Linked DNA regions of Planctomyces sp. SH-PL14. The protein of the gene in region 1 interacts with the protein of each later gene in a pairwise test. Links are inferred from orthologs where the notes say so. Each region holds a gene or a part of one and is shown in the gene's direction. Other genes may lie near its edges.

The links. Proteins that work in one complex are often made in the same cells at the same time.
Region 2: the proteins of VT03_RS01645 (region 1) and uvrB interact in binary tests that used the Escherichia coli proteins (3 or more experiments, as listed by UniProt). The link is inferred for Planctomyces sp. SH-PL14 from one-to-one orthologs.

Annotation. Positions count from the first base shown.
Region 1 is NZ_CP011270.1:390,694-397,390, reverse strand. What follows is about bases 494-4,366. They hold VT03_RS01645 (excinuclease ABC subunit UvrA), read left to right. Parts: upstream 494-875; coding sequence 876-4,166; downstream 4,167-4,366. Other genes in these bases: VT03_RS01650 (hypothetical protein), read left to right, coding at 494-568. In the rest of the region: more of VT03_RS01650, read left to right, coding at 137-493; cimA (citramalate synthase), read left to right, coding at 4,937-6,529. UniProt on the Escherichia coli protein: The UvrABC repair system catalyzes the recognition and processing of DNA lesions. UvrA is an ATPase and a DNA-binding protein. A damage recognition complex composed of 2 UvrA and 2 UvrB subunits scans DNA for abnormalities.
Region 2 is NZ_CP011270.1:2,072,854-2,080,382, reverse strand. The notes cover bases 2,113-5,008. They hold uvrB (excinuclease ABC subunit UvrB), read left to right. Parts: upstream 2,113-2,445; coding sequence 2,446-4,572; downstream 4,573-5,008. Other genes in these bases: VT03_RS08035 (NPCBM/NEW2 domain-containing protein), read left to right, coding at 4,643-5,008. Also shown: VT03_RS08050 (aminotransferase class V-fold PLP-dependent enzyme), read right to left, coding at 1-1,169; VT03_RS08045 (alpha/beta fold hydrolase), read right to left, coding at 1,166-2,029; more of VT03_RS08035, read left to right, coding at 5,009-5,878; VT03_RS08030 (glutamate mutase L), read left to right, coding at 5,981-7,529. UniProt on the Escherichia coli protein: The UvrABC repair system catalyzes the recognition and processing of DNA lesions. A damage recognition complex composed of 2 UvrA and 2 UvrB subunits scans DNA for abnormalities.

The DNA of each region.
Region 1 (6,697 bases):
AAGGCCCCTCGGACTCGCGGAAAGCCGAGTCACGCGAGCATTCTGGAAGCCTGCGAGACTTTTCCGGTCGTGACAGCTGCTCCGCGGCCACCGGGAACGAGGGCGTCGGCCGGTGGGATCCTCCGATATGAGGAGCATGTTCGATGACGTCCCAGCCCTGATGACCGCCAACCCCGCCTGGGGCCTTGTCCTGGCGGCCTACCGGACGCTGGAGGATGAACTCCCCCCCGCGCCCAAAGCGAAGAAGGACGCCGCTCCTTCCGAGCCCGTCGCGGCTCTTGCGGTGGTCGTTTCGGAACCTGCTGGCGAGCAGTCCGCTCCAGCATTTGAAGAGGCGGGGGACGAAACCGAATCGTTGGTCGGCTGGTTCGACCGGATTCGCGAAGTGGCGGGGGTCGACGCCGCGATCCTGTCGCAGGTCCACGGGCGGCTCATTGCCCACGGCCTGCTGAAGTGCGAGATCGGCCAGCGATCCTCCGGGCTCGTCTACAAGATCAGCACGGCGGGAAAAACCGCTCTGAAGACCGCGCTGGCCATCCAGGCTCAGCCCCTCGCGGAATCGGCCTGATCCGCCCCCTCTCACGGCGGGTGTCCGGTTTGTGGAGCCCGCGTTGAGGACTTTCTCACACCGCGCCGCTTGCCCTGTATTCCTCGCGGGTTGGTGAGGGGCCATGCGACACGTGGTCCGCGTTTGAATACCCGTTGTTTCCAATGTTTCTCGACGGTCAGGCCTCCGGCGGGCAAGGGGCGTGGCCTCCTTGCATCCCCCACCAGGGGATCCCTGGACCCGGACTGATACTGTACCCTTGTCTATGGAGTGTTCGGACGGACACGACTATCCTTGCTCGATTCCCGTCGTCGCGTCCGAGTCATGAATGTCGCGCACGTTTGTCGAACTGACACCCCAGAATTTCTCCTTCAACAGCCCGCTGGGATGGTGCCCCGCCTGCCAGGGCCTCGGCACGGAACGAGGCACAAACCAGGCCGCCCTCATCAGCAACCCGAACCTCTCCCTCCTCGAGGGGGCAGTCTCGATCTGGCCCGATCCCCGCCTGACCCCCGGCTTCCGGCGAATCCTCGAAGCCCTGGCGATCGCCTTCGACATCCCCCTTGATCGCCCGTGGTACCAGATCGATCCCCGACACCAGCGGGTCATCCTCTACGGCGGCGGCGACCGGTGGATCGACGTCCCGGCCGGCCCCAAAGGTGAAGGGGGAGCCGCGGTCCGCATCCAGTACAAGGGCCTCTACCCGACGATCGAAGAGGCCTCGCGCGTCTCCTACGCCCACCGCCAACGGTTCCTCGACCTCGTCGGCGAGAAGCCTTGCTCGGTCTGCAACGGGGACCGGATGCGGGACGACGCCGCGTCCGTTCGGCTCAACGAAGAAACGCTCCCGCAACTCTGCCGACTCCCCCTCGGCGAGGCCCTGACGTTCCTCAAGTCGCTCAAACTGACGAAGGAACAGAAGAAGGTCGCCGGAGACCTCCTCGACGAGGCAATCCACCGGCTGTCGTTCCTGGTCGACGTAGGACTCGACTACCTGACGATGGACCGGTCGATGCCGACCCTCAGCGGCGGCGAGAGCCAGCGGATCCGGCTGGCGGGCCAGATCGGACGAGCCCTGACCGGCGTCCTCTACGTCCTCGACGAACCGACGATCGGCCTCCATCCGCGGGACAACGGCCGGCTGATCTCGGCCCTGCACCGTCTGCGGGATCTCGGCAATACCGTCGTCCTCGTCGAACACGACCGGGAAGTCCTGGAGTCGGCGGACCGGCTGTACGACTTCGGCCCCGGCGCGGGTCGGCACGGCGGAATGGTCGTCGCAGAGGGGGCGCCGAAGGAACTGGAGAAGCAGCCCGAGAAATCGCTCACGGGAGCCTATCTGAGCGGCGCCAAAGGGATCCCGATTCCCCGGACGCGGCGGCTCGTTCGGCTGGCGCCGGAGACGGACTCCACTCCCAAGAAGAAGCGAGGAAAGAAGGCCGCGACGCTGTTCGAAGAGGAAGCGAAGGACTCCGCACCGCCGGCCGCCGCCGCTCGCCCGTCGACTCCCCCCGCGCTCTACGACGCCCCGCCGGGTGGTTCGTGGCTGGAACTCCTGGGGGCCCGGCAGCACAACCTGCGTGGCGTCGACCTTTATCTTCCGCTCGGAACGTTCGCCGCCATCACCGGCCTTTCGGGCTCGGGCAAGAGCTCGCTCGTGATGGAGACGCTCGGTCGAGCGATCGCCCGCCACCTGCACCGCGTCGGCGAAGCTCCCGGCGCGTATGACGAGTTGCGGGGGATCGAGAAGGTCAACAAGGTCATCGTCGTTGACCAGTCCCCGCTCGGCAGCACCCCCGCGTCGAACCCTGCCACCTACACCGGCGTCTGGGATCCGATCCGTGAGCTGTTCGCCCGGCTCCCTGAGGCCAAGGTGCGTGGATTCAAGCCGGGCCGGTTCAGCTTCAACCGCCCCGGCGGGCGGTGCGAAGAGTGCGAGGGGATGGGACAGAAGAAGATCGAGATGCACTTCCTTCCCGACGTCTGGGTGGAGTGCACGACCTGCAAGGGGCAGCGGTTCAACGTCGAAACGCTCGCCGTCCAGTATCGGTCGAAGTCGATCGCCGATGTTCTGAACATGTCGATCGGCGAGGCCCTCGAAGTCTTCGGCAACATCCCCAAGATCCGTGCCCCGCTGGCGACGCTGGCGGCGATCGGCCTTGACTATCTGACGCTCGGACAATCCGCCGCGACCCTCAGCGGCGGCGAGGCGCAGCGGGTCAAACTGGCGGCGGAGCTCTGCCGCCCCCACAACGGTCAGACGCTCTACCTCCTGGACGAACCGACAACCGGGCTGCACTTCGCCGACATCGCCAAGCTGCTCAAAGTCCTCAATAGTCTCGTCGAGCAGGGGAACACGGTCGCGGTCATCGAGCACAACCTCGACGTCATCAAGACGGCCGACTGGGTCGTCGACATGGGCCCGGAGGCGGGAGTGGGCGGCGGCTGGATCGTGGCACAGGGGACGCCCGAAGAGGTGGTCGCCCACGCCGCCCTGGCGCGGCCCGGCGCCAACGGCACCCGACGGAAAGAAACGGGCGAGTCCCCGCTGATGCGGTCCTGGACCGGGGAGTTACTCGCGCCCGTGATGGAGGCGGGGGAGCGGGCGGACGTTGAGTTCTTCGACGCCGACGAGGCGGCCAAGAAGCGGGCGGGGGACATCGACATCAGCAAGGTGGGGAAGGACTCCGCCGCGCCGTGGCAGTCGGACGGCCGCCGCTGGCACACGCGGGACCGGATCAGCCACAGCGGAAAGCCGCCGAAGTGGGAGGGGGAGGCGCTGGAGCACGTTATCGACCTGCTGGCGGAGCACGAGACGCTGGCCGAGCCGAACTGGAACCACCGCAGCATTGTCGAGCTGATGGCGAAGGAGAAATCGGGTGGCTGGTTCCTGCATGCCCAGACCGGCGACGAATGGCTCCTCGTCCTCAAGTTCCGCGTGAAGAAGGACTCGTTCCGCGAGGAAGACCTTGCCCGCCGGTTGTCTCTCAAGTCGCTCGACGATCTCGACGAGCTGCCGGTCTACGGCCGCGGCGACCGCGTGCGGGTGAAGAACCTTAAGGGGCCGTGGCAGGAAGTGACGATCACCGTCCACTGGCTGCGGGAGATCGAGACTCCGGCGTTTGCGGATTTCCTTCAGAAGGCGGTCAAGGCGTTCCTGCCGCAGGCCCAAGTGGCGGTCGTAGATCCGACGTCGCTGATGCCCTGGACCGTCCTGGGGAAGAAGTGGCACCTCTCGCGTAAGGGGTTTCCGAGCAACAAGCGGGTCGAATGGGAGGCGGAGACGCTGGAGTCTCTGTTCGGAGTCCTGTCGGAAGCGGCCCCGGACGCCGAGGTCGACTGGACTGGCAAGACCACCGTCACGTACCGCCTCAAAGGCTCGTCGAAGCCGTGGGCCGAAGTGGTCACGAAACGCCGTAGCGGGATCGACCTGACGCTGTACGGAGCGGCGGGGCGGTATGCGATGGGGCGGATCAGCGGGCTGGGAGCGGAGCGGGAGATCGCTGCCGCCCGGGACGGCCGGCAGACGATCGGGATTCGGATCGCCGATGCGGATGAAGTCGCGTCGCGTACGTTCCAGGACTTCGTGAAGGAGCATGCCGACGGAGAGCGGCCATAGGAGCGGACGGTCTCGCGACATCGACGTCGCGAGATCGGAAGGGGGCGTCCGCCGGTTGGTGGTGTGGCAACCCATCCGGGGTCCAGGGGCTGGCCCCTGGTGGGGGATGCAAGGGGGCGAAGCCTCTTTGCCCGCCGGAGGCCTGGCCGTCGAGAGATGTCTGAAGGAGAGAGTGTCCAGACAAGGACAACGTGCCGGATGGCCCCCTCACCAACCCGCGGGGATTGCAAAGCAAGCGGTGTGTTTTGAGGGAGTCCTCAACGCCGGTTCCACAAACGGACGTCCGTTGCTGACCACGGTTCCTCATGGAAGCGCCTCCGGCGGCAAGGGGGCCTGTGTTCTTTCTTTGGCCCCTTGACCCCAGGCTGCCGTCGCACGTCGGGTTTGAGCTATCAAGCTGTGCCGGCAAGGACGCGGTTCGAGATACCGGGATCAGCCTCCTCGTCCGGCCACCATTCGACGAACGCCTCCGCATCGGGATTCGCGGAGACGTGAATTTGACCGACGCCCCAGCCCACGGTACTCTCTCCAAACCAAGGAACCGCCGATGCCGTTCACGACCACCATTTCGATTCAGATTATTCGCCGGGAGGGGCGAGTCTGAGGTCCGCACGCATCCGCCCTTCCCGAAGCCAGCCAACCCTCAGGACCTCCCTGGGGGTTTTTTGTTTTTGGAGAGGTCAGCTTTCCGCCGTCAGCCCACGCCCGGCAGAGTTCTGACTTCTCGTCCCGGATCCTGACACCCAGCACCTCGTTCCCGTCTCCCCATCATGCGCGTTCAACTCTACGACACGACCCTTCGCGACGGCAGCCAGGGGGAAGGGGTCAACTTTTCGCTGCAGGACAAGCTCCTCATCACGAAGCGGCTCGATGAGCTCGGTTTCGACTTCGTCGAAGGGGGGTTCCCGGCGTCCAACGAGAAGGACGCCGAGTACTTTCAGCAGGTCGCCGACCTCAACCTCAAGCACGCTGTTGTGTGCGCCTTCGGCATGACCCGCCGCCGCGGGATCGAGGCCAGGGACGACGCCGGCCTGCAGGGGCTCGTGGCTTCGAAGGCCAAGGTCTGCACGATCGTCGGCAAGACGTCGGACCTGCACGTCACCGAGGTTCTGCGGGTCTCGCTGGAAGAGAACCTCGCTATGATCTCGGACTCGATCGCCTACCTCGTCTCCGAGGGACGGCGGGTCTTCTATGACGCCGAACACTTCTTCGACGGCTTCGCCGCCAATCCCGACTACGCCCTCCAGACGATCCTCGCCGCGCAGAACGCCGGCGCGGAGATCGTGGTCTGCTGCGACACGAACGGCGGGAGCCTGCCGGAGCGGATCGCCGAGACACTCGACCGGGTCCGTAAGAGCGTCCGCGTGCCGCTGGGGATCCACTGCCACAACGACTGCGATGTCGCAGTGGCGAACTCGGTTCGGGCCGTCGACCACGGGGCGATCCAGGTTCAGGGGACGATCAACGGGATCGGCGAACGGTGCGGCAATGCCGACCTGATCAGCGTCGCGGGGAACCTGGCCCTCAAGAAGGGGCACACGGTCCTGCACGGGACCGGCGTCGGCCACCTGACGGAGCTCTCGCGCTACGTCTACGAACTGGCCAACATGAACTTCCGGAACGGCCAGCCGTACGTCGGCCGGAGCGCCTTCACCCACAAGGGGGGGATGCACGTCCACGCGGTGAACCGGATTGCCCACAGCTATGAGCACATCGATCCGGCTCTTGTCGGGAATGAGCGGCGGATCCTGGTCAGCGAGCTGTCGGGGAAGTCGAACATCGTGGCGAAGACCACGAAGTACAAGCTCGAGCATGATGACAAGCTGATGAAGCAGATCCTCGACCGGGTCGTCGAGCTGGAGAGCGAGGGGTACCAGTTCGAGGCGGCCGAGGCCTCCTTTGACCTGCTGGTCCGCAAGTGCGCGGGCCTGCACAAGTCGCGGTTCCAGCGGATCCACTACCGGGTCAACGTCCAGATGGACCAGGCGCCGGAATCAGGCGATGTTCCGGGGACGTCTTCGGTGACGACCGAGGCAATCGTCAAGGTTCGGGTGGGGGACCGGATCGAGCATGTGGCCGGTGAAGGGGACGGCCCCGTGAATGCGCTCGACAATTCCCTTCGCAAGGCGCTGGTCCCGACCTATCCGGAGCTCGGTTCGATGAAGCTCGTGGACTACAAGGTCCGGGTGATCAATTCGGCGGAAGGGACGGCGGCGCGAGTGCGGGTGGTTATCGAGTGTGTTGATGACGAAGAAGCGGTGTGGAGCACGGTCGGTGTGAGCGAGAACGTGATCGAAGCGAGCTGGATCGCCCTGGTCGATGCTTACGAGCACAAGCTCTCAAGGAACGACAACGGCGTCTGACGTCTAACCACCGGGTCCAGGGGCACCCTGGTCAGGGGGTGCAGGGGGCAGAATGCCTCCTGCCCGCCGGAGGCCTGGCCGTCGAGAGATGTCTGAGGGAGGGCGTGTCCAAGCGCGGACGCCGTGCCGTATGCCCCCTCACCAGCCCACGGGGATTCCAAGGCGAGC
Region 2 (7,529 bases), 1.7 Mb from region 1 along the record:
CAGCCGCCTGCGATCTCCGCGACCGCGTCGAGGGCGGCGTCGATCTGTCCGTCGGTCGTGGCCAGTCCGGGGCTGAGGCGGACTGTTCCTCCGTAAGGGAGCGTGCCGAGGGCGGTGTGGATGCGCGGGGCGCAGTGGAGGCCCGCCCGGACCTCGATGCCGAACTCGGCATCGAGGATCGACGCGACGTCGCGGGAGTCGAACCCCTCGATGACGAAGCTCACGACCGGCACGCGCTCGTCGGGCTCGGGACCGGGAACTCGTACGTTCGGAAGATAACGGAGTCCCTCCTGAAGGCGCGCCGTCTGCGCGGCTTCCCGCTCGTGGAGAGCACCGAGCTCTTCCTGTTCGATCCAATCCAGCGCTGCGGCCAGGCCGAGGAGTCCCGGGGTGTTGTGATTCCCCGCCTCGTACTTGTCGGGGCCGGCGGCGGGCTGGAGCGGGGAGTCGCTGTGGCTTCCCGTGCCCCCCTGCCGGAAACTTTCGAGGTCCGGGACTGCGTCGCGGGCGATGACGAGGACGCCGGTTCCGAGCGGGCCGCGCAGTCCCTTGTGGCCGGAGCAGGCGAGGAAGTCGATTCCTGCTTCGCGGATCGAAATCGGAATGTGCCCGGCGGTCTGGCAGGCGTCGACGAGGATCCGGGCTCCGTGGTTGCGGGCCAGCTCGGCGAAATCGGCGATCGGCTGAACCGTCCCCGTTACGTTGGAGGCGTGGGACACCGCGAGGAGCCGCGTCTCGGGACGGATCGCTTGTCGTATATCGTCCGTCGCGACTCGGCCTGCGGAATCGCAGGGGACGTGCGTCACGGCGATTCCGCGCTGCCGCAGCCATTCGAGTGGCCGGAGGACGGAGTTGTGCTCGATGTCGGTCGTCACGACGTGGTCGCCCGGCTTCAGGAAGCCGTGGAGTGCCATGTTGAGGCTGTCGGTTCCGCTGAACGTGAACACGACTTCGTCGCCCGGGCCGGCGCCGAAGAACTGGCCGAGCTTTGTCCGGAGCTGGCTGACTCGACGGGCGGTCTCTTCGCCGCTGCGGGTGGTCGCCCGTCCCAGCGAGACGCCTTCGTCCGTGAGATACCGCGTGACCGCCTCCACCACACCGGGCGGTTTTGGAAAACTCGTGGCGGCGTTGTCGAGGTAGATCCGCGGCGGGGGTGAGTCAGCGGTCAACGAACGGATTCCAGAAAGCCGTGAGCGGCGTTGATGACGTCCTGCGTCTTCTGCCAGTGAATGACGTGGCCGATTCCCGGGTGCCGGATCAGCGTCCCGTCGTGGAGCCGCCCGATCACGTCGTCGGCGTCCGCATCCGGCAGCATTCCGCCCGCCTTCACGTCTCCCTGGAGCAGGAGCGCGGGGCAATCGATGCGGCTCAGGATTTCGTCCCGATTGTACCCTTCGAGCCAGTTCCGCTCGACGACCGCCACGAGGGCCTGCGGATCGAGCTGCTTGAGGCTCGCCGCCGTGAAGCGGAGCGAGACGCCGTCGCGGATGTCTCCCAGGCGAAACGTATTGGTGCTCCCCGGGGACCCCATCCGGACCTCGGCAAGCTTCCGCGAGACGTCGCGGACGCTCTCGGGGGACCCGGCAAACCGCAAAAGTTCGCGGAAGTAGTTTAGCAGCGGCGTCGTTGCGATCCGTTCTCCCATGACGTCGAACGGCGGGTCTTCGAGGATGATGGCCCGGACGTTCCGCAGCCGGGCTGCGCATCCGGCCGCGACCATGGAGCCGAGCGAGTGGCCGTAGAGGTTGATCTCGCCGGAGAAGTGTGTCCGGAGGAATGTCATTCCCCACTCGACGTAGTCGGCGACGAGGTGCGGACTTTCGGCCCGGTCCGACTTGCCGTGTCCCGGGAAGTCGACTGCGAACACCTGCCACCGCGGGATGAAGGCGGAGAGCATGGGCAGAAAGGTTTGCCAGCGGCGGGTGACGCCGTGGAAGAAGATCAGCGGCGGGCCGTTTTGGGGACCGACGGCCACGTTGAGCCGTAGCGTGCCGATCGAGAATGACCGTTCTTCCAGTTGCGAGTCCATGGAGAATCCTGTGCGGATTGTTTGGACCGGGAAGTATATCGGGCGATGGTGATGTCGCGAGAACACGGTGAGGGCTCGTCCACCGGGTCCAGGGGCACCCTGGTCAGGGGGTGCAGGGGGCAGAATGCCCCTTGCCCGCCGGAGGCCCTCTCGTCGAGAGATGTCTGAAGGAGTGAGTGTCCAAACGCGGACGCCGTGCCGTATGCCCCCTCACCAACCCGCAGCGGTTGCAAAGCGAGCGGTGAGTTCCCAACGCCGGCACCACAAAGGGGACGCCCGTTGTGTACCACGGTTCCTCACAGGAGTGCCTCCGGCGGCAAGGGCTGGCCGCCCTTGACCCGCGACTCTTTACGCCTTCTTTCATTCAGCGCTTGGCGTAGAATATCGCTTCGACTTTTCGCCCCTGGATGGGATTCATGCCGCAGTTTGAACTGAACTCCGAATTCGCCCCCGCCGGCGATCAGCCCAGGGCCATCGAATCCCTCGTCCATAACCTCCGCTCCGGACAACGCTCCCAGGTCCTCCTCGGCGCCACCGGCACCGGCAAGACGTTCACCATGGCGAACGTCATTGCCCAGCTCCAGCGGCCGGCACTGGTCCTGGCCCACAACAAGACCCTTGCCGCACAGCTCTACAGCGAATTCAAAGAGTTCTTCCCCAACAACGCCGTCGCCTACTTCGTCAGCTACTACGACTACTACCAGCCCGAAGCCTACATCCCCCAGCGGGACATCTACATCGAGAAGGACGCCTCGATCAACGAGGAGATCGACCGCCTTCGCCTCCTTGCGACGAGCGCCCTCGTCTCCCGCCGCGACACGATCGTCATCGCCAGCGTCTCCTGTATCTACGGCCTCGGTTCGCCGAAGGACTACATCGAGATGATGATCCCCCTCCGCGTGGGGGAATCGATCGACCGCGATGAGATGCTCCGCCAGCTGATCGACATCCAATACGAGCGGAACGACATCGACTTCAGCCGCGGCAAGTTCCGCGTCCGCGGCGACGTCATCGAGATCTGGCCCGCCTATGAGGAGTTTGCGTATCGCGTCGAACTCTGGGGAGACGAGATCGAAAAACTCTCGATCGTGAACCCCGTCAGCGGCGAGAATTCCAAGCCGCAGAACGACGTCTATATCTACCCGGCCAAGCACTTCGTTCTCCCCCAGAACCGGATCGACGACGCGGTCGGCGAGATCGAGGAGGAACTGAACCAGCAGCTCGCCAAGTTCCAGAAAGAAGGAAAACTCCTCGAAGCCCAGCGGCTTTCCGCCCGCGCGCGGCACGACCTGGAGCTCCTCCGCGAGATCGGCTACTGCCCCGGAATCGAAAACTACTCGAGGGCCCTGGCCAAACGCCGCCCTGGCGAGCCGCCGGCGACGCTGTACGACTTCTTTCCCGATGACTTCCTGCTGTTCGTGGACGAGTCGCACGTCACGGTCCCGCAGGTCCGGGCGATGTACAACGGCGACCAGGCCCGCAAGACGACGCTGGTCGACCATGGGTTCCGCCTCCCGATGGCGCTCGACAACCGTCCGCTCAAGTTCGAGGAGTGGAACGCCCGCCGCGGGCAGGCGGTCTTCGTCTCCGCCACGCCGGCCGACTGGGAACTGGATCAGGCGGAAGGCCAGATCGTCGAGCAGATCATCCGGCCGACCGGACTCGTCGATCCCGTGGTCCACATCCACCCCGCCCGCGGCCAGGTCCCCCACCTCATCGAACAGATCCGGATCCGCGCCGCCCGCGGCGAGCGGACGCTCGTCACCGCCCTGACGAAGCGGCTCTCGGAAGACCTCGTCAGCTATCTCAAAGAAGAAGGGATCCGCTGCGAGTGGCTGCACTCGGAGCTGGACGCAATCGAGCGCGTGGAAGTTCTCCGCGAGTTGCGGGAAGCGAAGTTCGACGCGGTGATCGGTGTGAACCTGCTCCGGGAAGGCCTCGACCTTCCCGAAGTGTCGCTCGTCTGCATCCTCGACGCCGACAAGGAAGGTTTTCTACGCAGCGCGACGAGCCTGATCCAGACGATCGGCCGCTCTGCCAGAAACGTGAACGCAGAGGTGTTCCTGTACGCGGACGTCATCACCGACAGCATGCAGGAGGCGATCGACGAAACGAACCGCCGCCGGCAGGTTCAGATGGCCTACAACGCCGAACACGGCATCACGCCGGAGACGATCAAGAAGGCGATCAAGCGCGGCATCGAAGAGGAGATCGAAGCCCGCCGGATCGTCCAGCAGGCGGCGGGGGCGACCGACGAGCGGCAGTTCGTCACGCAGGAGTACCTCGCCGAGCTCGAATCGGAGATGTTCACGGCGGCGCAGAACCTGGAGTTCGAACGGGCCGCGCAGCTCCGGGACCGCGTCCATCAGCTCAAGCAGCAGATGGCCAGGGGAGGCGAGTCGATTCCCGTGGGGGATGTCGATCGTCCCGGCTTCGCGACCTCCGGTACGCGGGAGCGCGGGGAGCGAGGCCGCCGCGGCAAAGGGAGTGGACGCGGCGGTGGAAGCAAGGGGCGTGTTCCCCGTCCCAAGAAGAACATGTGAGCCGCTCGCGGCGCCGCTCTGTTGCTCATTCCCCTGCCCCGCTGTGTCGTTGGATTGAAGACCGGAACCCATGGTTCAGCCGTTCAAGACGCTCAGCCGAATCCTTGCCGGAGTGGTCTTCACCAGCCTCGTTGCGGTTGCCTCACCGTTGCCGGCGAGCGAGCTGCAGATCGAAGTCCGGGGAGAACCGGCGCCGGTGGCCGCGAGCCGGATCGTCCGCTGGTCGGATGAGGCGATCGCCATCGAGGGACCGTCCGGAGCGAAGACCTTTGATCGGCAGCAGGTCCTTTCGATCGGATTTCCGCCGCGGAAGCCGGAGTCGGAGGGGACATCATGTGTCTGGACGACCGCAGGCGATGTCCTGATCGCCGGAGACCTACGGCTGGCGGATGAGGTGCTTCACGTCCGGCTCTCCTTGCCCACATCAGTCGAGATTCCGGTCCCGCTCGAAGAAGTCCGCGCGATCCGCCGCCTTGAAGGGGAGCGCCTCTCTCGATTCCCCACCCGCCCCCGTGACGCGGAGCCCGCGGATGACGTCGTGTTCCTGAGCAATCGGGACATCCTGCGGGGGGAGTTCGTCGGACTTAATCGTGGCGAGTTGCAGTTCCGGTCGAGCGTCGGCGAGACGAAGATTCCGGAAGCCGGCTATCGCGGCATCCTGTTCAGTCCGGAGCTGCTGACGACGAGACCGGTCCCCAGACGACACGAGACGGTTGAGCTGGTGAACGGGACGAACCTTGTTGTCGACAGCACACAGTTCGATCCGTCGGATTCCCGCTGGCGGTTTCGCCGCGATGCGGACGAGCTGGCGATCTCCGAAGACGCGATGGTCCAGATTCAATTCCTGACCGATCGCGTCCGGCCCCTTTCGAAGTTCCCGCCGGTCGCGATCAGGAGGACACCGTTTCTTCCCGGGCTATCGGAGGTCGCGGAAGCCGACTCCCCTGCGGCGCCCCCTGTGGCGGTCATCGGCGGGCGGGCCCTCTGCCAGGGATTGGCCGGCACTGGCCGCACCCGCTGGGAATTTGAGATTCCTCCGACGGCCGCCGAGTTTCGTTCGTCGATCGGGCTACCGGACCAGGTCGGGGCCGCCGGGAGCGCCCGCTTCCGGATCGAGCTCGACGGGGTCGACGCGTATCGATCAGACCTGCTTCGCGGCGGAGGAACGCGGCAACGGGTGCCGCCGGTCTCCCTGGCCGGGAAGAAGCGACTCGCGCTCGTGGTCGACTACGGCGAGAACTGGGACGTCCTCAACGAAGGGGTCTGGATCGATCCTCTCGTTCTTTTCGAGGCGGCGGCCAGGTAAGCCGATCAGTGCCGGCGCGGGCGGAATGGTGTCACTGCCGCGACTGTGGTATCTCTCGCTCGTCCATCCCGTTGAGGCCTGCCCCGAACCGAGAGCGACCGGATGCCCGTCGATCCCAGTCAGATCCAAGTCATCCTGGCGACCGACTGCGGCAGCACCACCACCAAAGCGATCCTCATCGAGAAGGTCGACGGGCACTACCGCCAGACCCACCGCGGCGAAGCCCCCACAACAGTCGAACAGCCGGTTGCCGACGTCACGGTGGGCGTCACGAACGCCGCGACCGAAGTCGGCGAACTCGCCGGCCGCCGCCTCATCGACGATGACGGCCAGATCATCCGCCCCGCGACCGATCGCGAAGGGTGCGACATCTATATCTCGACCTCGAGCGCCGGCGGGGGGCTCCAGGTCCTCGTCACCGGCGTGATCCGCGAGATGTCGGCCGCCAGCGCCGAGCGGGCGGCGCTCGGGGCGGGAGCGATTGTTCTCGACATCATCGCTTCGAACGATAAGCGGAAGCCGCACGAGCAGATCCAGCGGATCCGCGACCTTCGGCCCGACATGGTCGTGATGGCGGGTGGAACGGACGGCGGGACGACGAAGCACGTCCTGCAGGTCGCTGAGCTGATCGGCCCCGCCAAACCCCGGCCGCGGTTCGGCAGCAACTACAAGCTCCCGGTGATCTTCGCCGGGAACGACCAGGCGGCAGCCCTCGTGGCGAAGACGTTCGACGATTCGATCACGCTCTCGGTCGTCGACAACGTCCGGCCGATCCTCGAACGGGAAAACCTCGCTCCGGCCCGGGACAAGATCCACGACCTGTTCCTCGAACACGTCATGGCCCACGCTCCCGGCTACGACAAGCTGATCTCGTGGGCCGACGCCCCGATCATGCCGACCCCCGGGGCCGTCGGCGACATCCTGCAGCAGATCGCGAAGGCCCGTGGCATCAACTGCGTCGGCGTCGATATCGGCGGGGCGACGACCGACGTCTTCAGCGTCTTCCGCGGCGAGGATGGCCAGCCGGTCTTCAACCGGACCGTGAGCGCCAACCTGGGGATGAGCTACTCGATCTCCAACGTCTGCGCCGAGGCGGGGATGGAGAACGTCCTCCGCTGGGTCCATCTGGAGATGGACGAGCGGGACCTGCGGAACCGGGTCAAGAACAAGATGATCCGGCCGACCACGATCCCCCAGACGCTCGAGGCCCTGATCTTCGAGCAGGCGGTCTCCCGCGAGGCACTGCGGCTGGCCTACATCCAGCACAAGGCGTTCGCGACGACGCTCAAAGGGGTTCAGCAGCAGCGGACCGTCGGCGACACGTTCCAGCAGACGACGAGCGGCCAGACGATCGTCGACAACATGCAGCTCAACCTGCTCGTTGCCTCCGGCGGCGTCCTCTCGCATGCTCCCCGGATGGAGCAGACGGCGATGATGCTGATCGACGCCTTTGAGCCGGAAGGGATCACGGAGCTCGCGAAGGACAGCATCTTCATGATGCCGCACCTGGGAGTCCTGGCCTCGGTCCATCCGCAGGCGGCGATCGAGGTCTTCGAGCGGGACTGTCTGATTTATCTGGGGACCGTCATCGCCGCGAAGGGGCAGGGACAGCCGGGGAGCCTTTGCTTTCAGTATGAGATCACGGGGCCGT